DNA from 3 places in the Streptomyces sp. 351MFTsu5.1 genome. Region 1 is predicted to be linked to each of the others. Evidence: riboswitches for the same ligand, from Rfam matches in the RefSeq annotation. Region 1 holds a riboswitch; each other region holds the start of a gene.
The links. A riboswitch is a leader RNA that binds a small molecule or an ion and turns the genes downstream of it on or off. The one in region 1 is predicted to bind cobalamin.
Positions count from the first base shown of each region.

Region 2: it holds a riboswitch for cobalamin, as region 1 does, so the genes downstream of both, H295_RS0138875 (cobalamin biosynthesis protein) here and H295_RS0105450 (HoxN/HupN/NixA family nickel/cobalt transporter) in region 1, are expected to answer to the same signal.
Region 3: it holds a riboswitch for cobalamin, as region 1 does, so the genes downstream of both, H295_RS0117710 (ribonucleoside-diphosphate reductase subunit alpha) here and H295_RS0105450 (HoxN/HupN/NixA family nickel/cobalt transporter) in region 1, are expected to answer to the same signal.

Region 1 is NZ_KB911776.1:439,719-446,067, reverse strand. It holds gene H295_RS0105470 (LAETG motif-containing sortase-dependent surface protein) at 242-1,186, shown strand; gene H295_RS0105465 (hypothetical protein) at 1,324-1,539, shown strand; gene H295_RS0105460 (hypothetical protein) at 1,584-1,802, shown strand; gene H295_RS0105455 (ArsR/SmtB family transcription factor) at 1,948-2,295, opposite strand; cobalamin riboswitch at 2,376-2,565, shown strand; gene H295_RS0105450 (HoxN/HupN/NixA family nickel/cobalt transporter) at 2,592-3,728, shown strand; gene H295_RS0105445 (nucleoside hydrolase) at 3,745-4,707, opposite strand; gene thrS (threonine--tRNA ligase) at 4,775-6,010, opposite strand; gene H295_RS0105435 (hypothetical protein) at 6,215-6,349, opposite strand, start outside.
Region 2 is NZ_KB911800.1:74,181-80,529, reverse strand. It holds gene cobN (cobaltochelatase subunit CobN) at 1-2,380, opposite strand, end outside; gene H295_RS0138880 (cobyric acid synthase) at 2,377-3,885, opposite strand; gene H295_RS0138875 (cobalamin biosynthesis protein) at 3,882-4,826, opposite strand; cobalamin riboswitch at 4,924-5,067, opposite strand; gene H295_RS0138870 (hypothetical protein) at 5,198-5,419, opposite strand; gene H295_RS0138865 (inorganic phosphate transporter) at 5,449-6,349, opposite strand, start outside.
Region 3 is NZ_KB911781.1:186,275-192,623, forward strand. It holds gene mctP (monocarboxylate uptake permease MctP) at 1-1,228, shown strand, start outside; gene H295_RS0117705 (GNAT family N-acetyltransferase) at 1,302-1,802, shown strand; cobalamin riboswitch at 1,838-1,984, shown strand; gene H295_RS0117710 (ribonucleoside-diphosphate reductase subunit alpha) at 2,107-4,488, shown strand; gene H295_RS0117715 (ribonucleotide-diphosphate reductase subunit beta) at 4,488-5,501, shown strand; gene H295_RS0117720 (putative Ig domain-containing protein) at 5,715-6,349, shown strand, end outside.

The DNA of each region.
Region 1 (6,349 bases):
AAAATGGGCGACAAAGGGGATATCTGTCCACTCACGGGAATTTCAACCGGGGCTTTACCGGAGTCGCCCATTCCCGCTGTGTCGAAATTGTGACGGCTTTCGAACGCCCCTTGCATCACCGCAGGTTGACAGCATTCGGCCGGAGAACCACGATGTGTGAACACCGTGGCGCATGTGACCAATGAGCCCAGTGTTTCTGATGCTTCCTGTGATCACTCACTCTCATCCTGACGGGATACGTATGTCCATAGCGAGACGTGTCACCCTTCGTCGTCTGCTGGGGACGGGCGCCGCGACGCTCGCCTTCTCCGCCGCCCTCGCCTCCGTCGCCTCGGCCTCCGACTGCCCCGGCGGCAAGGGCTGGGGAGACGGCGGACACTACAAGCCGGGCACGGGCGCCGGCTCGAAGACCGAGACGGACCGCTGCGAGTTCTCCCTCGACGGCAAGAACTTCTTCGCCTCGGTCAAGGTCGACGACCAGAACCTCAAGCCGGGCGACGACGGCAAGGTCCACGTCAAGGTCCGCGCCGCGGGCGACGCCACCACGTGCACCGCCTCCCTCGCGTCCTACCTCGCGCACGGCCCGACGTTCGCCACCTCCGGCGAGCAGGTCTTCCACGACTTCGACAGCGTGACCGTCAAGGCCGGCGCCGTCGACACCCTCGACGTCGCGATCCCCGACGCGGGCTGCTTCGGCCAGGTCGACCTCTACCGCGGCAACACCAAGTTCGACGGCAAGCTCGACGCCAAGGACGGCTTCCCGCACGGCGACCTCCCCAAGGGCCCGGACCACCCGGTCATCAAGGACAAGCTGATCGCTGCCTGGAACGGCGGCACGAAGGACTGCACGACCACCGAGACCACGCCTCCGGCGACCCCGCCGGCCTCGGAGACCACTCCGCCGGCCTCGGAGTCCACCCCGCCGGCCTCGGAGTCCACCCCGCCGGCCTCCGAGAGCACGCCTCCGGCGTCCGAGACCCCGGGCACGGACACTCCGACCCCGTCGGCCTCGGAGTCCACGTCGACCCCGGGCGCCCCCACCCCGAACGGTGGCGGCGGTGACAACCTCGCCGAGACCGGCGCCAGCAGCAACACGCCGCTGATCGCGGGCGGCGCGGCGGTGCTGCTCGCGGGTGGCGCGGGCATCGTCCTGGCGACGCGCCGCCGCAAGGCCACGCGCGCCTGACCCGTCCTCCGAAGGGGTCGTCCCACCGGTTCACCGGTGCGGGCGGCCCCTTCGGCGTGTCCGGGGCCGGACGGTGCGCACGTACCTGGAGACGACGGCCCTGGCCCATAAAATCGAACACATGATTGAATCCGGGCATGCGATCGTTCCCCGACGACCTCGCCCGGACGCAGCGGGAGTGGAGCGCCACGTACCAGCGCCTCGCCGAGCACCCCGGCCGCACCGAGCTGCGCCGACGCCTGTACCGGCTGTCGACCGAGCTGTTCTTCCATCCCCACTGGGAGCGGCGGCGCCCACGCCCCGCCGAGTGGTGGGAGCTGCGCGACCAGGCGAGGGGACGGCTCGACCGATGACGGACCGAAGTGCGGGACCGTACACCGCGGACGATCCTGAAGACATGTCCGGCCCGATCCGAGTGATCGTCCACCCGCCGTCCCCCACCGGCGGCCGCCGCGTACGCGTGGACGGCGAGATCCTGGGCCTCGCCCACAACCTGGCCGACGTGGCCGAATTCCTCCGCCGAGCGGGCCTGGAGATCGACGCGGCGGAGGTCGCGCAGTCGAGCTGGATCGACTGGCGCGGCGTGGGCCCGGAACGGTGGGGACCGGAGGGGTGAAGCGGGCTGCCGGCCGGCTCGCTCACCCGCGACGCGTGGCCGTCGCCCAGACCGCGGACACCGGCGTCGCAGACACCCGAAGCACAGACACCCGTATCTCCGGCCTCCGCCCCCGCCCCCGCCCCCGCGACGACCGGCCGCCCCGCTAGGACACCTGCTTCAACAACCCCCGTACCGCCTCGTCCACCACCCGGTACCGCACCACCCGCCCCTCCTTCTCCCCCGCCACGACCCCGGCCGCGCGCAGCAGCCGTAGCGCCTGCGAGACGGCCGGGTCGTTCATGCCCGTGGCGATCGCGAGGTCGGAGACCGCGAGCGGGCCGGTGCGGTGCAGGGCGAGGAGGAGGGAGAGGCGGTTGGGGTCGGCGAGAAGGGCGAAACGGTCGGACCAGGTGCGGACGTCGTCCGGGTCGCCGATCGCGGCGATGGCGTCGCACACCCGGTGTCCGTCGATGGTGCGGCGGTCGGCTCGGTCGGCCGGGACGAGGTGCATGGGCTCATCCTCGCAGGCGCCCCTGTGTGATCTTCCATACCTGCGCAGGTGCGCAGCTATGCAGGGGAGGCCGGCACCCCCTACGGTGGGCGGGCCGTGGTGCTCGGGAAGCCGGTGACGACCCCTCAAAGGTCCAGACCGGCGCGGCCCTCGCCACTGTGATCGGGAAGTGTCCGTGCCGTCGAAGCCACTGGTCGTACGACTGGGAAGGCAGGCGCGGACACGCACGACCCGTAAGCCAGGAGACCGGCCACGGCACGTCAGGAACTGATCCACGAGGTGTTGGAGCTGACCGTATGACCGAGCCTGCCCTGTCCAAGGCCACGCCCCCCGCCACCGGTGCCAGTACCGGAACCGGTACCGGTGCCGCCCCCGGCTTCCGCTGGCGGCGCGAGGACACCCTCAAGACCGCCGGACTGCTCGCGGTGATCACCGCCCTGCACGTCGTCGCGTTCGGCATCCTCTTCCTGCTCGTCGTCCCCGCCCACTACGAGGTCGGCACCAAGGCCTTCGGCGTCGGACTCGGCATCACCGCCTACACCCTGGGCATGCGGCACGCCTTCGACGCCGACCACATCGCCGCGATCGACAACACCACCCGCAAGCTGATGGCCGACGGCAAGCGGCCGGTGTCCGTGGGGTTCTGGTTCGCCCTCGGGCACTCCAGCGTCGTCGTCCTGCTCGCCGCGCTCATCGCGGGCGGCACCCAGCTGGCCGGCAAGGTCATGAACGAGGGCTCCAGCACCCACCAGGTGCTCGGCTTCCTCGGTACGACGATCTCCGGCACCTTCCTCTACCTCATCGCCGCCCTCAACCTGGTCGCCCTGGTGGGCATCCTGAAGGTCTTCCGGGCGATGCGGGCGGGGTCGTACGACGAGAAGCAGCTGGAACAGCACCTGGACTCGCGGGGCTTCATGAACCGGATCCTCGGGCGGCTCACCAAGTCCATCACCCGGCCGGGGCAGATGTACCCGCTGGGCTTCCTGTTCGGGCTCGGCTTCGACACGGCCACCGAGGTCACGCTGATGGTGATGGCCGGTTCGGGCGCGGCCGCCGGACTCCCCTGGTACGCGATCCTCTGCCTGCCCCTGCTCTTCGCCGCCGGCATGAGCCTGTTCGACACCCTCGACGGCACTTTCATGAACTTCGCCTACCAGTGGGCCTTCTCCAACCCGGTGCGCAAGGTGTTCTACAACCTCGCCATCACCGGACTGTCCATCGCGGTCGCCTTCTTCATCGGCACGATCGAGCTGGTCGGCGTCCTGCACGACAAGTTCGACCTCACCGACGCCCTCACCACCTGGATCGCCGACATCGACCTCGACAACGTCGGGTACGTCATCGTCGGTCTGTTCGTGGTGGTGTGGGGGGGGGCGATCGCCTACTGGCGGCTCGCGAAGGTGGAGCAGCGGTGGGGCGTCAGCAGCTCCTGAGGGACCGCAACAGGCCCTAGGCGCCCTCCACCGCCGTCAGCCACAGCTTCACGTACCGCTCCACGTCCACGCCCAACCCGACGTCCACCAGGGTCACTTCGCGCTCGCCGTCGTGGATCTCGGACTCTCCGGGGCGGCGACGGCGGTCGACGACGGTCTGGCCGCGGGTCGGGCCCGGGGCCAGGCTCACCTCCACCGGCAGGAGTTCGGTGGTCAGTCCGTCGGGGTCGACGACCGCGCAGACCGCGCCCGCGTCGCCGAGCCCGCCGGTGGGGGTGGGGTCGCCGGTACTGGCCGGGTCGCGGTGGGCGAGGAGTTCACCGGCCATGCGCAGACTGGGCTCCGTGCTCGCCCGCAGCCGCTGTACGTCGGCGGCGGGGACGACGACCCGCTCGAAGACGTCGAGGCCGTACATCGTGATCGGCACGCCCGCGGTGAGCAGGACGGCGGCCGCCTCGGGGTCGTGCCAGACGTTGAACTCCGCGACCGGCGTGGCGTTCCCGGTCGCCACGGCCCCGCCCATGAACACGATCCGCTCGATGTTGCGCACCACCTCGGGGTGGGTGCGCAGCAGCAGCGCGATGTTGGTGAGCGGCGCGGTGGGGATGAGGGTGACCGGCCGGGGCGAGGCGAGGATCTCCCGCCGGAGCAGGGTCACCGCGTCCACGTCCACCGCCACCCGGGTCGGCGCGGGCAGCCCCAGGTCGCCCATCCCGTCGAGGCCGTGCACGTGCTGCGCGGTGCGCACCGGCTCGATCAGCGGCCGCTCGGCACCCCGGGCGACCGGGATGTCCCCGGCCCCGGCCTGCTCCAGCACGGTCAGGGTGTTGCGGACGACGCCGTCGACGTCGGTGTTCCCGGCGACACAGGTGACCGCGCGCAGGTCGATGCCGGGATGCCGTACGGCGAACAACAGGGCCAGGGCGTCGTCGACACCCGTGTCGCAGTCGATGATCACCGGAATGGGCTGACCGGTCACGGCGGGGTCCTTTCCCTCACTGGCGTACGTGTACGTCGCTGACGTGTGCCGGCGTACGGCACCGACCTTACGCAGCCGCCCAGAGTTCAGTCCCGCGATCAGCGGCCCGTGCGCCGATCCGCGCCAGCAGCTCGGCCACCGGCACGGCTCCCGGCCTGCGCCCGCCCCGCAGCCGTACGGCCGCTAGGTCGCCGTCGGCCTCCCGCTCCCCGATCACCGCCAGGTACGGCACGAGCCGCGCGGCACGGACCCGGGCACCGAGGGTCCCGTCGCCACAGCCGGACAGCTCGGCCCGGACACCGCGCGCCCGGGCCCGCCGTACGACGTCGAGGGCCCGCTCCTCCTGCCCGTCGCCCACCGGCAGCACCGCGAGCTGCACGGGCGCGAGCCAGACGGGAAAGGCACCGGCGTGCGCCTCGACGAGATGAGCCACCGCCCGCTCCACACTCCCGATGATGCTGCGGTGGACCATGACCGGCCGGTGTTTCCTCCCGTCGCTGCCGACGTAGTGAAGGCCGAACCGCTCGGGCTGGTGGAAGTCGATCTGGACGGTGGAGAGGGTGGACTCACGGCCGGCGGGGTCGGTGACCTGGACGTCGATCTTGGGCCCGTAGAACGCGGCCTCGCCCTCGACGGCCTCGTGGTCGACCCCGTCCAGGACCTCTTCGAGCAGACCGGTGGCGCGGCGCCACAGCTCCGGGTCGGCAACGTACTTGCCCCCGCCGTCCTGGCCTCCCCCCGGCAGGGAGAGCCGGTACCGGCTTGCCCGGATGCCGAGGTCGTCGTAGGCCCGCCGGATGAGCCCGAGGGCGGCGCGGGCCTCGGCCACGGCCTGGTCCGGGGTGCAGAAGATGTGGGCGTCGTTGAGCTGGATGGACCGCACGCGGGTGAGACCGCCGAGCACCCCGGACGGCTCGGAGCGGTACATGGCCCCCAACTCGGCCATCCGCAGCGGAAGTTCGCGGTAACTGTGCGACCGGGACCGGTAGATGAGGGCGTGGTGCGGGCAGAGACTGGGCCGCAGCACGACCTCCTCCCCCTCGCCGCCTCCCATCCGCATGGGCGGGAACATGTCGTCGCTGTAGTGGTCCCAGTGCCCGGAGATCTCGTACAGCTCCCGCTTGCCGAGCACGGGCGAGTACACGTGCCGGTACCCGGCCCCCAGCTCGACCTCCCGGACGTACTCCTCCAGCACATGCCGCACGACGGCCCCGTCGGGCAACCAGTACGGCAGCCCCGCGCCCATCAGCGGGTCGGTGTCGAACAGACCGAGCTCTCGGCCGAGACGGCGGTGGTCGTCCATGGGTCTCTCCCTCACTCACAGGGGGCGAGGGAACCCGGCGGCCACAACGAACGCCCGGGGCACTCGCCCCGGGGCTTCGGACTGCGTCAGCGGTCAGCGCGCCGGGGGTGATCCGGCGTCGTCGTGATGGACGGGAGTGCTTGAGCGCGCTGCATGGGGTGAGGGTAGGGGGTGGCGGGGGAGCGGGGCGAAGGGTTTTTGGCCTCAGCCGGGTCGGATCGTCTCGGGTGGGGCGAAGGTCTCCACGTCCGTACGGAACACGTCCTGGCCCGGGCCGGCCGGAGCGACGAGGACGACGAAGTCGGGCAGAGCGGTGGCCGAGGGAGCCCCGTCGTCGTC
Region 2 (6,349 bases), on a different contig from region 1:
CGATCTCGTCGGTGGTACGGGCGAGCCGTGGCACGACCTCGTTGCAGGCGAACTCCAACACGGCGATCCCGTCGGGGAGTTCGACACCGAGAACGCCCCGCAGGACGGCCGGGACGACCGAGACGTCCCAGTCCCGTGCCTCCATCCCCTCCGCGACCCGACGGCACAGCTGCTCCAGCAGGTCGATCGCGTCGGCGGCGGTACGGGACGGGCCCTCGACGAGGTCGGACAGCTCGACCGGGACCTTCACCGGCGCCCCCGGCTCGGCGAGCAACTCCTTCTCGTCGAGGCCGAAGTGAGCGGCGAACGAGGCCCGCAGCCCCGGCAGGGCGTTCGCCTGCCCGCCCCACACCTGCGAGGCCCGCAGCACCGCGAGCACCAGGTTCACCCGGGCCTCGTCGACCGGCCCGCCACCGAGGATGTGCAGCCCGTCGCGGATCTGCACGTCCTTGATCTCGCACAGATAGCCGTCGATGTGCATGACGAACTCGTCGAAGTCGTCGTCGTCCGGCTGGTCCTCGACATGCAGGTCGTGGTGGAGCTCGGCCGCCTTGACCAGCGTCCAGATCTGCGCCCGCACGGCAGGCGCCTTCGTCGGGTCCAGGTCGGAGACGAGCGCGTACTCGTCGAGCAGCTGCTCCAGCTTGGCGAGGTCGCCGTAGGTGTCGGCCCGTGCCATCGGCGGCACCAGGTGGTCGACGACGGTGGCGTGCCCGCGCCGCTTGGCCTGGGTGCCCTCGCCGGGGTCGTTGACGATGAAGGGGTAGACCAGCGGCAGCTCACCGAGCACCGCGTCCGGGGCACACCCCCCGCTCAGGCCGAGCCCCTTGCCCGGCAGCCACTCCATCGTGCCGTGCTTGCCCATGTGGACGACCGCGTCGGCACCGAACGAGTTTTCAAGCCACCGGTAGGCGGCCATGTAGTGGTGGGACGGCGGCATGTCCGGGTCGTGGTAGATCGCGATCGGGTTCTCCCCGAAGCCGCGCGGCGGCTGGATCATCACGACGACGTTCCCGAACTGGAGGGACGCCAGCACGATGTCGTCCCCGTCGACGTACAGCGAGCCCGGCGGCTCCCCCCACGCCTCAAGCATCGCGTCCCGCAACGACGGGTCCAGTTTGTCGAACCACGCCCGGTAGTCGGCGAGCGGCACCCGCGCGGGCGCCGCGGCCAGCTGCTCCTCGGTGAGCCACTCGACGTCGTGGCCACCGGCGTTGATGAGCCGGTGGATCAGTTCGTCACCGTTGTCCGGATGCCCCTCGACCACGTACCCGGCGTCCCGCAGCGCGTCCAGCACCCGCACCGCCGAAGCGGGTGTGTCCAGTCCTACCGCGTTGCCGACCCGCGAGTGCTTGGTCGGGTACGCGGTGAAGACCAGCGCCAGCCGCTTCTCGGCGTTCGGCTTGTGCCGCAGCTTCGCGTGCCGTACGGCGATCCCGGCGACCCGTGCGGCCCGCTCCGGGTCGGCCACGTACACCGGGACGTCGTCGGGCCCCTGCTCCTTGAAGGAGAACGGCACGGTGATCAGCCGCCCGTCGAACTCCGGGATCGCGACCTGCATGGCCGCGTCCATGGGGGAGAGGGCGGCGTCGGACTCGTCCCAGACCGCGCGGGACGACGTGAGGCAAAGCCCTTGCAGGACGGGCACATTGAGGTCTGCGAGCGCCCCGATGTCCCATGCCTCCTCGTCACCGCCGGCCGAGGCCTGCGAGGCGTGGGTGCCGCCGGCGGCGAGGACGGTGGTTACCAGGGCGTCGGCCGAGTCGAGGACCATGTAGAGATCGAGGTCCGCCCCCCGCAGCGAGCTGCAGAACACGGGAAGGGCGTTGGCGCCCCCCGCCTCGATCGCATCGCACAAGGTGTCCACGAAGGCGGTGTTGCCGCTGAGTTCATGAGCCCGGTAGAAGAGCACGCCGACGGTCGGACGGTCCGCGTCGATCGGACGGTCGCCGTGGATGCCCCACTCCGGCATCTTCTGCGGCTCGACGAACCCCTCACCCGTCAGCAGCACGGTGTCGGAGAGGAACCGCGCGAGTTCGGTGAGGTTCCCGGGCCCGCCCTCCACGAGGTACTTGAGCGCCTCGGCCACCACACCAGCCGGCACCGACGACTCCGCCATCAGCTCGGCGTCCGGCACGGACTCCCCGCCCAGCAGCACGGTCGGGACGCCGGACGCCTTCAGCGCGGCCAGCCCGTCCTCCCAGGCCCGCTTGCCGCCGAGCAGCCGTACGACGGCGATGTCCGCGCCCTCGATCAGCGCCGGCAGCTCCTCCGCGACATCCACCCGGGTCGGATTGCCGATCCGGTAGTCGGCACCCCCGGCGGCCCGGGCCGCCAGCAGGTCCGTGTCGGCGGTCGACAACAACAACACTGTGCTCATGCGGGCGCTCCCGGTGGAATGAAAGGCAGTCCTTGCGGCGCGCCGGACTCGATGAGCCGCCACAGCGCGTCCGTGTCCGCGTGCTGTTCGATCAGGTCGCCGAGCCGGTCGAGCTGCTCCTCGCGCAGCGCGGCGAACGAGGTGTCGGGGGCGGGCACGAACCGGCGGCCCGCGGCGGCCGCCACCTCCCGCAGGAAGGCCCGTCGGAACCCGTCCGACTCCAGGGAGCCGTGCCAGTGCGTCCCCCAGGTCTGGCCGACCCGGCAGCCGTCCAGGAAGGCTTCCCCGCCGCCTACTTGGGCCACCCCGTGATGGATCTCGTACCCCTCGACCGGCTCCCCGAGGGCCTCGCCGACCGGCCGGGTGAGGGTCTTCTCCCGCGCGAACCGCACGCGGACGGGCAGCAGTCCGAGGCCGTCGACCGAGCCGGCGCGCGATTCGACCTCGTCCTCGATGTGCTCGCCGAGGATCTGGAACCCGCCGCAGATGCCGAGCACGGGCCGCCCCTCGGCGACCCTGCGCGAGATGGCCTCCGCGAGCCCCCGCTGCCGCAGCCACTCCAGCGCGCGGACGGTTCCCCGGGTGCCGGGGACGACGACGAGGTCGGCGTCGGCCAGCTCCTCCGCCCGGTCCACGAACCGCACCACGACACCCGGTTCGGCGGCCAGGGCGTCCACGTCGGTGAAGTTGGACATCAGCGGGATCGCGCAGACGGCGACCCGCAGCACGTCCTCACCCACCGGAGGGCTCACCGAGGACTCCCGGACGGTGCCCCGCAGGGACACCCGCAGCCCGTCCTCCTCGTCGATGCCGAGCCCGTGCCGGAAGGGCAGCACGCCGTACGTGTGCCGCCCGGTGAGCCCGTGAAGCATCTCCAGTCCCGGCTCCAGCAGCGAGACATCCCCCCGGAACTTGTTGACGAGGAACCCGGCGACCAGCGCCTGGTCCTCGGGGGAGAGCAGCGCGACGGTCCCGAAGAAGGAGGCGAAGACCCCGCCGCGGTCGATGTCACCGACGACGAGAACCGGAATGCGGGCATTACGGGCGATGCCCATGTTCACGATGTCGGTCCGCCGCAGATTGATCTCGGCGGGACTGCCGGCTCCCTCACAGATCACCGCGTCATACGTGCCCCGCAACTCGGCGAGGCAGTCGAGCACGGTCCCGAGCAGCTTCTGCTGCCGCCCGCCGTGATAGCCACGCGCGCTCAGCTCGCCCACGGGCTTGCCGAGCAGCACGACCTGACTGCTCTGCTCCCCACCGGGCTTGAGCAGCACGGGATTCATCAGCGCGGTCGGCTCGACCCGGCAGGCCTGCGCCTGCATGGCCTGCGCCCGCCCGATCTCGGCACCCTCCCTCGTCACGAACGAGTTGAGGGACATGTTCTGCGCCTTGAACGGCGCGACCTTCACCCCCTGCCGCACCAGCCACCGGCAGATCCCGGCGGTCACGACGCTCTTTCCCGCGTCGGAGGTGGTGCCGGCGACAAGAAGCCCCCCGCTCATGCCGTACGTCCCTTCCGGATCAGCCGTGCGGCGACCGCACCGGCGCCGAGCGCGAGCAGCCCGACCCGCCGCGACAGCCGCACGGCACGCTCGATGTCGTACGAGGCCACAGCGCGCCCGTCCCCGTTGAGCACGGGCCGGTGCTCGATGCGCCCCCCGTAGGAGAGCGTCCCGCCGAGCCGCACCCCGAGCGCCCCCGCGAAAGAGGCCTCCACGGGCCCGGCGTTGGGGCTCGGATGCTTTCCGGCGTCCTGACGCCACGCCCGCCGGGCACCCCGCGGATCCGCCCCGGCGACCGTCGCCAGTACGGCGGTCAGCCGTGCCCCCGGCCACCCGGCGAGGTCGTCGAGCCGCGCGGAACCCCACCCGAAGCGCCGGTAGCGGACCGACTTGTGACCCACCATGGCGTCCAGCGTGTTGACGGCCCGGAACCCGAGCAGCCCCGGCACCCCACCCACGGCACCCCACACGAGCGCGCCCACGACGGCGTCGGAGGTGTTCTCGGCGACGGACTCCACGACGGCCCGGGCGATCCCGTCGGCGTCGAGGGCCTGCGGGTCCCGCCCGCACAGATGCGGCAGCCGCTCCCGGGCCGCCTCGACGTCCCCGGCCTCCAGAGCCCGGCCGATGAGCCGCGCCTCGCGGGCCAGTGAAGTCCCGCCCACCACGGCCCAGGTGGCAGCGCCGGTGAGCAGGACGGAGGCGGTTCGGGAGGAACGTACGGCATGCTGCGCCACGGCCCCGAGCCCCACCGCGCCGCCCACGCACACGGCGGTGTGCAGCGCGCCCCAGCCCCGGTGGTCCCGCCACAGCACCCGCTCCACAGCACCCGCGGCCCGCCCGAACACGGCGACCGGGTGCCCGCGACGCGGGTCACCGAGCAGGAGGTCACCGATCAGACCGGCGGCGGCGCCGTACGCGAAAACGCGATCGGCACGCACCGGGTCAGCCGATCGCAGGGTCGTTCAGGTGCCTGGTACCGCTGGTGGATCGGCAGGCGAGCATCGCGTCATGTCCTCACTCAGGGTGTCCACGCCCTGGTTCGACGAGTCCGGCGGCGAGAGTTCCTGGCTCCCGGGGGTGTCTACCCCGGTGACAGTGGCGGGACCGCGCCGGATTCGCACCGGCTTCCTCTCCTGCTGCCGTAAATGGCTCCGGCAGTCCACCACGGGCCTTCGAGACCCGTCAACTTGCTGTTGACCTGCGACGGGGGAGTGTGCAGAACCCCACACCACGGGTCACACGGGGACGGCCGGGCGGGCGCAGAACTCGGGGTTCCGTGCCCACCCGGCCGTCGGGTGACGAGGTGTCGTCAGGCCACGATCAGATAGATCCCGTACGCCACCGCCGCCGCGCAGGCCGCGAAGCAGGCGTAGGCGCCGGTGACCGCGAGAGCGGCCGAGCCGCCCTGGGCGGTGGCCCGCTCCTGGCGGGAGAGGCCCATGATGCCGAGGGTGAACAGGGCCACGAGGCCCACGGTGACGACGAGGCTGACGCCGAAGACGGAGCCGAGGGCTTCCCAGTCGATCTTCATGGTGAGGCTTCCTTAGGACTGGTGCGGGCTCAGACGGCGGCCGGCGGGGCGGCCGTTTCCGTGGCGGTGGCTTCCGCGGCGGTGGGCGGGGCCGGGATCGTGGCGGTGAGGCCCTCGGTCACGGTGCCCGCGGGCGGCGGGGTCACGGCGGCGATCGCCTGCGTCACCACACCGGCCGGCTCGTCGGTCGCGTTGACGTTGGACGCGTCCACCACCTCGCGGCGCGAGATCTTCCAGATCGCCGCGCTGGAGGCGACGAGGAAGAGCGCCACGACCGCGGTGCCCCAGTCACCGAGACCGGTGACGGACTCGGCGAGCGCGCCGACCAGGGCCGCCGCCGGGAGGGTGAGCCCCCAGGCCACGAACATCCGGGTGGCCGTGGACCACCGCACGACCCCGCCCTTGCGGCCGAGGCCCGCGCCCATCACCGAACCGGAGACGACGTGCGTGGTGGACAGGGAGAAGCCGAGGTGGGAGGAGGCCAGGATGGCGGTGGCCGCGCTGGTCTGGGCGGCGAAGCCCTGCTGCGGCTCGAGCTCGGTCAGGCCCTTGCCCATGGTGCGGATGATCCGCCAGCCGCCGATGTACGTGCCGAGCGCGATGGCCAGGCCCGCGGAGAGGATGACCCAGGTGGGCGGGTCCGAGTCGGGGGCGACGGCGCCGCCGGCGACCAGGGCGAGGGTGATGATGCCCATCGTCTTCTGCGCGTCGTTGGTGCCGTGGGCCAGCGAGACCAGGCCGGCCGAGGCGATCTGACCGCCGCGGTAGCCCTTCGCGGCGGCCTTGCCGTCGGCCTTCTTGCCCAGCGAGTAGGAGAACCGCGTGGCCAGCATGGCGGCGACGCCCGCGACGATCGGGGCGGCGACCGCGGGGATCAGAACCTTGGTGACGAGCGCGTCACCGTGCACCGCGCCGAAGCCCGCCGAGGCG
Region 3 (6,349 bases), on a different contig from region 1:
CTCGCTGGCGGTGGCGGTCACCGGCATCCTCGCGACCATGCCGTACATCGCGCTCCAACTGGTCGGCATCCAGGCCGTGCTGGACGTCATGGGCGTCGGCGGCGGGGAGAACACCAACTGGTTCGTGAAGGACCTCCCGCTGCTGATCGCCTTCGGCGTGCTCGCGGCCTACACGTACTCCTCCGGCCTCAGGGCCCCCGCCCTGATCGCGTTCGTGAAGGACACGCTGATCTACATCGTCATCGCGGTGGCGATCATCTACATCCCGATCAAGCTGGGCGGCTTCGACGACGTCTTCGGCGCGGCGAGCGAGAAGTACACGGCGGCCAAGGCGGGCGGCCTGGTGCCCCCGGAGGCAGGCCAATGGACCTACGCCACACTGGCGTTGGGCTCCGCGCTGGCGCTCTTCATGTACCCGCACTCCATCACCGCGACGCTGTCCTCCCGCAGCCGTGAGGTGATCCGCCGCAACACCACGATCCTGCCGCTGTACTCGCTGATGCTCGGCCTGCTGGCCCTGCTCGGCTTCATGGCGATCGCGGCCGGGGTCAAGGTCACCAACCCGCAACTGGCGATCCCGCAGCTGTTCGAGGACATGTTCCCGGACTGGTTCGCGGGCGTGGCCTTCGCGGCGATCGGCATCGGCGCGCTCGTCCCGGCGGCCATCATGTCGATCGCGGCCGCGAATCTCTTCACCCGCAACATCTACAAGGACTTCATCAGGCCGGACGCGACCGCGGCCCAGGAGACGAAGGTCTCCAAGCTGGTGTCCCTGCTGGTGAAGGTGGGCGCGCTGGTCTTCGTCCTGACCATGGACAAGACGGTCGCCATCAACTTCCAGCTCCTGGGCGGCATCTGGATCCTGCAGACCTTCCCGGCCCTGGTCGGCGGCCTGTTCACCCGCTGGTTCCACCGCTGGGCGCTGCTCGCGGGCTGGGCGGTCGGCATGGTCTACGGCACGTTCGCGGCGTACGGTGTCGCCTCCCCGACCCAGAAGCACTTCGGCGGCTCGGCGAAGGAGATCCCGGGCATCGGCGAGATCGGCTACATCGGCCTGACGGCGTTCGTCCTGAACGTGGCGGTGACGGTGGTCCTGACGTTCGTCCTGAAGGCGGCGAAGGCCCCCGACGGTGTGGACGAGACCAGCCCGGAGGACTACACGGCGGACGCGGGCGACCCGGGGGTGGAGGTGGAGCTTCCGCCCGCGACAGCGGGGTCGAGCCACTAGGCACACCGTTCACGGGCCGTCGGAGAGGTCGTCCGGCGGCCCGTTGCCGTGCACGTCGTGCACACTCACCCGCATGGACATACTGATCCGCCCCGCAGAACCCACCGACTACGAACCCCTCGGCGAGATCACCGCCCAGGCCTACCTCCGGGACGGCCTGCTCGCCTTCGGCGACGAGGACGACTGGTACTTCCAGGAACTCAGGAACGTGGCCAAGCGAGCGGAGGCCGCGGAGGTCCTGGTAGCCGCCGAGAACGGCCGGCTCCTCGGCGGAGTCACCTACGTTCCCCACGGCGGCCCCCTGGCCGAACTCGCCAGCCCCGCAGAGGCCGAGATCCGCATGCTCGCCGTGGCCCACGAGGCCCGGGGCCGGGGCGTCGGCCAGGCCCTCGTCCAGGCCTGCGTAGACCGCGCGGCGGCAACCGGCACCGACCTCGTCCTGTGCACCCAGCCCACCATGCGCTCGGCCCACCGCATCTACGAACGTCTGGGCTTCACCCGCGTCCCGGAACGCGACTGGAAGCCGATCCCCGGCAACGACTTCACGCTCCTCACCTACAAGTTGACGCTCTGAAGTCACCGCGACACAACATATGGGCCTGCTTCCACCACCTGGCACAAGATGTATGCTCATGCTCGCTGTCGTCGCAGGGGAATCCGGTGTGAATCCGGAACTGTCCCGCAACGGTGTACTCATGCGCGCATAAGCGCACATGAGCGTCAGTCCGAGGACCTGCCGACAGTACGCCCGGCCACCGTGGCCCGGGTGTCATGACGTCCGGGCCTCGTGGAATGGGCCGGTGGACGCGACGCCGTGTGCGCTCGTGTGCTGCCCCCTGCCCTCCGCAAGGCCCCGTGCCAGCGAGGGAGAGCCCCACGTGACCATCGCGCCAGCCGATCCGGCCTCAGCGGCGATCGAGCGGACCGAGCAGCGGACCGGGCAGGAGAACGACGGCCCCGGAGCCGCGTTGCTGCGGACCCTGGCCGAGCTGACCGCCGACCTGCCCGACGCCGACCCCGGCCGCGTCGCCGCCGCCGCGCTCCGCGGCCGGTCCGCGCGGGCCGACGAGTCGGAGCTGCGCGAGCTGGCCACCGAGGCCGCCGCCGGGCTCATCTCCGAGGACCCTGCGTACAGCAGGCTCGCCGCCAGGCTGCTGACGATCTCCGTCGCCGCGGAGGCCGCCTCGCAGGGCGTCACGTCGTTCACCGGCTCGGTCGCGGTCGGCCACCGCGAGGGCCTGATCGCCGACCGGACCGCCGAGTTCGTACGGGTGCACGCCGAGCGGCTCGACGCGCTCGTCGACACCGAGGCCGACGACCGCTTCGGCTACTTCGGGCTCCGCACCCTCCACAGCCGCTACCTGCTGCGGCACCCGATCACCCGCAAGGTCATCGAGACCCCCCAGCACTTCATGCTCCGGGTCGCGTCGGGGCTCGCCGAGGACGACACGACCCGGGCCCTGGACGAAGTCGCCGCGCTCTACGGGCTCATGAGCCGCCTCGACTACCTCCCCTCCTCCCCCACCCTCTTCAACTCCGGCACCCGGCACCCCCAGATGTCGTCCTGCTACCTCCTCGACTCCCCGAAGGACGAGCTCGACTCCATCTACGACCGCTACCACCAGGTGGCCCGGCTCTCGAAGCACGCCGGCGGCATCGGCATCGCGTACTCCCGCGTCCGCAGCCGCGGTTCACTGATCCGTGGCACCAACGGGCACTCCAACGGCATCGTCCCGTTCCTGAAGACGCTGGACGCGAGTGTCGCCGCCGTGAACCAGGGCGGCCGGCGCAAGGGCGCGGCCGCGGTCTACCTGGAGACCTGGCACTCCGACATCGAGGAGTTCCTGGAGCTCAGGGACAACACCGGCGAGGACGCCCGCCGTACGCACAACCTGAACCTCGCGCACTGGATCCCGGACGAGTTCATGCGCCGGGTGAACGCGGACGCCGAGTGGTCCCTCTTCTCCCCCGCCGACGTGCCCGAGCTGGTCGACCTGTGGGGCGAGGAGTTCGACGCCGCGTACCGCGCGGCCGAGGGCAGGGGGCTCGCGAAGCGCACCATCCCGGCCCGTGACCTCTACGGCCGCATGATGCGCACCCTCGCCCAGACCGGCAACGGCTGGATGACCTTCAAGGACGCCGCCAACCGCACGGCCAACCAGACGGCCCTGCCGGGGCACACGGTCCACTCCTCCAACCTCTGCACGGAGATCCTGGAGGTCACGGACGACGGGGAGACGGCGGTCTGCAACCTGGGGTCGGTGAACCTCGGCGCGTTCGTCGACACGAGGACCGGCGACGTCGACTGGGAGCGGCTGGACGAGACCGTCCGCACCGCCGTCACCTTCCTCGACCGGGTGGTCGACATCAACTTCTACCCGACCGAGCAGGCGGGGCGTTCCAACGCCAAGTGGCGTCCGGTCGGCCTCGGGGCGATGGGCCTCCAGGACGTCTTCTTCAAGCTGCGGCTGCCCTTCGGCTCCCCGGAGGCGCAGGCCCTCTCCACCCGGATCGCCGAGCGCATCATGCTCGCCGCCTACGAGGCCTCCACCGACCTCGCCGAGCGCAGCGGCCCGCTGCCGGCCTGGGAGAAGACCCGTACCGCTCAAGGTGTACTGCACCCGGACCACTACGCCACGGACCTCGCCTGGCCCGAGCGCTGGGCGGCGCTGCGCGAGCGCATGGCCACGACGGGTCTGCGCAACAGCCTGCTGCTGGCCATCGCGCCCACCGCGACCATCGCCTCGATCGCCGGGGTGTACGAGTGCATCGAGCCGCAGGTCTCCAACCTGTTCAAGCGCGAGACGCTGTCCGGGGAGTTCCTCCAGGTCAACTCGTACCTGGTGAACGACCTCAAGGCGCTGGGCGTCTGGGACGCCCGCACCCGTGAGGCGCTGCGCGAGGCGAACGGCTCGGTGCAGGACTTCGCGTGGGTCCCGGCGGACGTACGGGCGCTGTACCGCACGGCGTGGGAGATCCCGCAGCGCTCCCTGATCGACATGGCGGCGGCGCGGACCCCGTTCCTCGACCAGTCGCAGTCCCTGAACCTGTTCCTGGAGACGCCGACCATCGGCAAGCTCTCCTCGATGTACGCGTACGCCTGGAAGTCCGGGCTGAAGACGACGTACTACCTGCGCTCGCGCCCGGCGACCCGTATCGCCCGCGCGGCCCAGGCCACCGTCCCCGTCCAGCAGGCGGCCCCGGAAGACGCCGTCGCCTGCTCCCTGGAAAACCCCGAGTCCTGCGAGGCATGCCAGTAATGACCACCGAAGCCAAGAACCTTCTCGACCCGGGCTTCGAGCTGACCCTCCGGCCCATGCGCTACCCGGACTTCTACGAGCGCTACCGGGACGCCATCAAGAACACCTGGACCGTCGAGGAGGTCGACCTCCACTCGGACGTCGCCGACCTGGCGAAGCTCAGCCCCGCCGAGCAGCACCTCATCGGCCGGCTGGTGGCGTTCTTCGCGACGGGCGACTCGATCGTGGCGAACAACCTGGTGCTGACGCTGTACAAGCACATCAACTCCCCCGAGGCGCGGCTCTACTTGAGCCGTCAGCTCTTCGAGGAGGCCGTGCACGTCCAGTTCTACCTGACGCTGCTCGACACCTACCTCCCCGACCCCGAGGACCGGGCGGCCGCCTTCGACGCCGTCGAGAACATCCCCTCGATCCGCGAGAAGGCCGGGTTCTGCTTCAAGTGGATCAACGAGGTGGAGAAGCTGGAACGCCTGGAGTCCCAGGCGGACCGGCGTCGCTTCCTGCTCAACCTGATCTGCTTCGCCGCGTGCATCGAGGGCCTGTTCTTCTACGGCGCCTTCGCGTACGTCTACTGGTTCCGCAGCCGGGGTCTGCTGCACGGCCTCGCCACCGGGACCAACTGGGTGTTCCGTGACGAGACCATGCACATGTCGTTCGCGTTCGACGTGGTCGACACCGTCCGCAAGGAGGAGCCGGAGCTCTTCGACGAGGAGCTCCGGCAGCAGGTCACCGACATGCTGGCGGAGGCCGTGGAGGCGGAACTCCAGTTCGCCCGGGACCTGTGCGGCGACGGACTGCCGGGCATGAACACCGAGTCGATGCGGCAGTACCTGGAGTGCGTCGCCGACCAGCGCCTGACGCGGCTCGGCTTCGCGCCGGTGTACGGCTCCGAGAACCCGTTCTCCTTCATGGAGTTGCAGGGCGTCCAGGAGCTGACGAACTTCTTCGAGCGCCGTCCGTCGGCCTACCAGGTCGCGGTGGAGGGCACGGTCGACCTCGACGAGGACTTCTGACCACAAAGTAAGGAACGGCCAGTGGACGGCCCATGGAGCTTCCATGGGCCGTCCATGAGGCTGCTATGGGGCAGCAAAGTTCTCCTCCGGCTTCTTCTCCCGCCTTCACACCCGCCGCTAGCTTCTGGCACGTCATGCTCATGACTGCGTGATCTGCCGCCGCTACGCGCGTCACGGGCCTGCCTGTAACCCCACCGATGGAGGCAGTACCCCATGCGTGAAATGCCCCGACGGAGCCTGCGAAGACTCCTGACCGCAGCAATACCCGCCCTCGCCCTCGGCCTCGCCGGATTCGCGGCCGTACCGGCGCACGCGGCACCGGCGGCCACCCACACCTCCCGGGTGACCCAGAACAGCAAGGCCCTCACCTCCCCCGAGCGGCAGACCTTCCACACCACCGGCAAGGCCGGCCAGAAGGTCCCGACCACCCACCTGTGCGCCACCGCGGCCCCCGGCGAGGCCTCCTGCTTCGCCCAGCGCCGTACCGACATCAAGCAGCGCCTCGCCACCGCGCTGGCCGCCGCGGCCCCCTCCGGCCTCAGCCCGGCCAACCTGCACAGCGCGTACAACCTGCCCTCGACGGGCGGTTCCGGCCTGACCGTCGCCGTCGTCGACGCCTACAACGACCCCAACGCCGAGTCGGACCTGGCCACGTACCGTTCGCAGTACGGCCTCTCCGCCTGCACCAAGGCCAACGGCTGCTTCAAGCAGGTCAGCCAGACCGGCTCCACCACCTCGCTGCCCACCAACGACACGGGCTGGGCGGGTGAGGAGGCGCTGGACATCGACATGGTCAGCGCGGTCTGCCCGAACTGCAACATCACGCTCGTGGAGGCCAATTCGGCCAA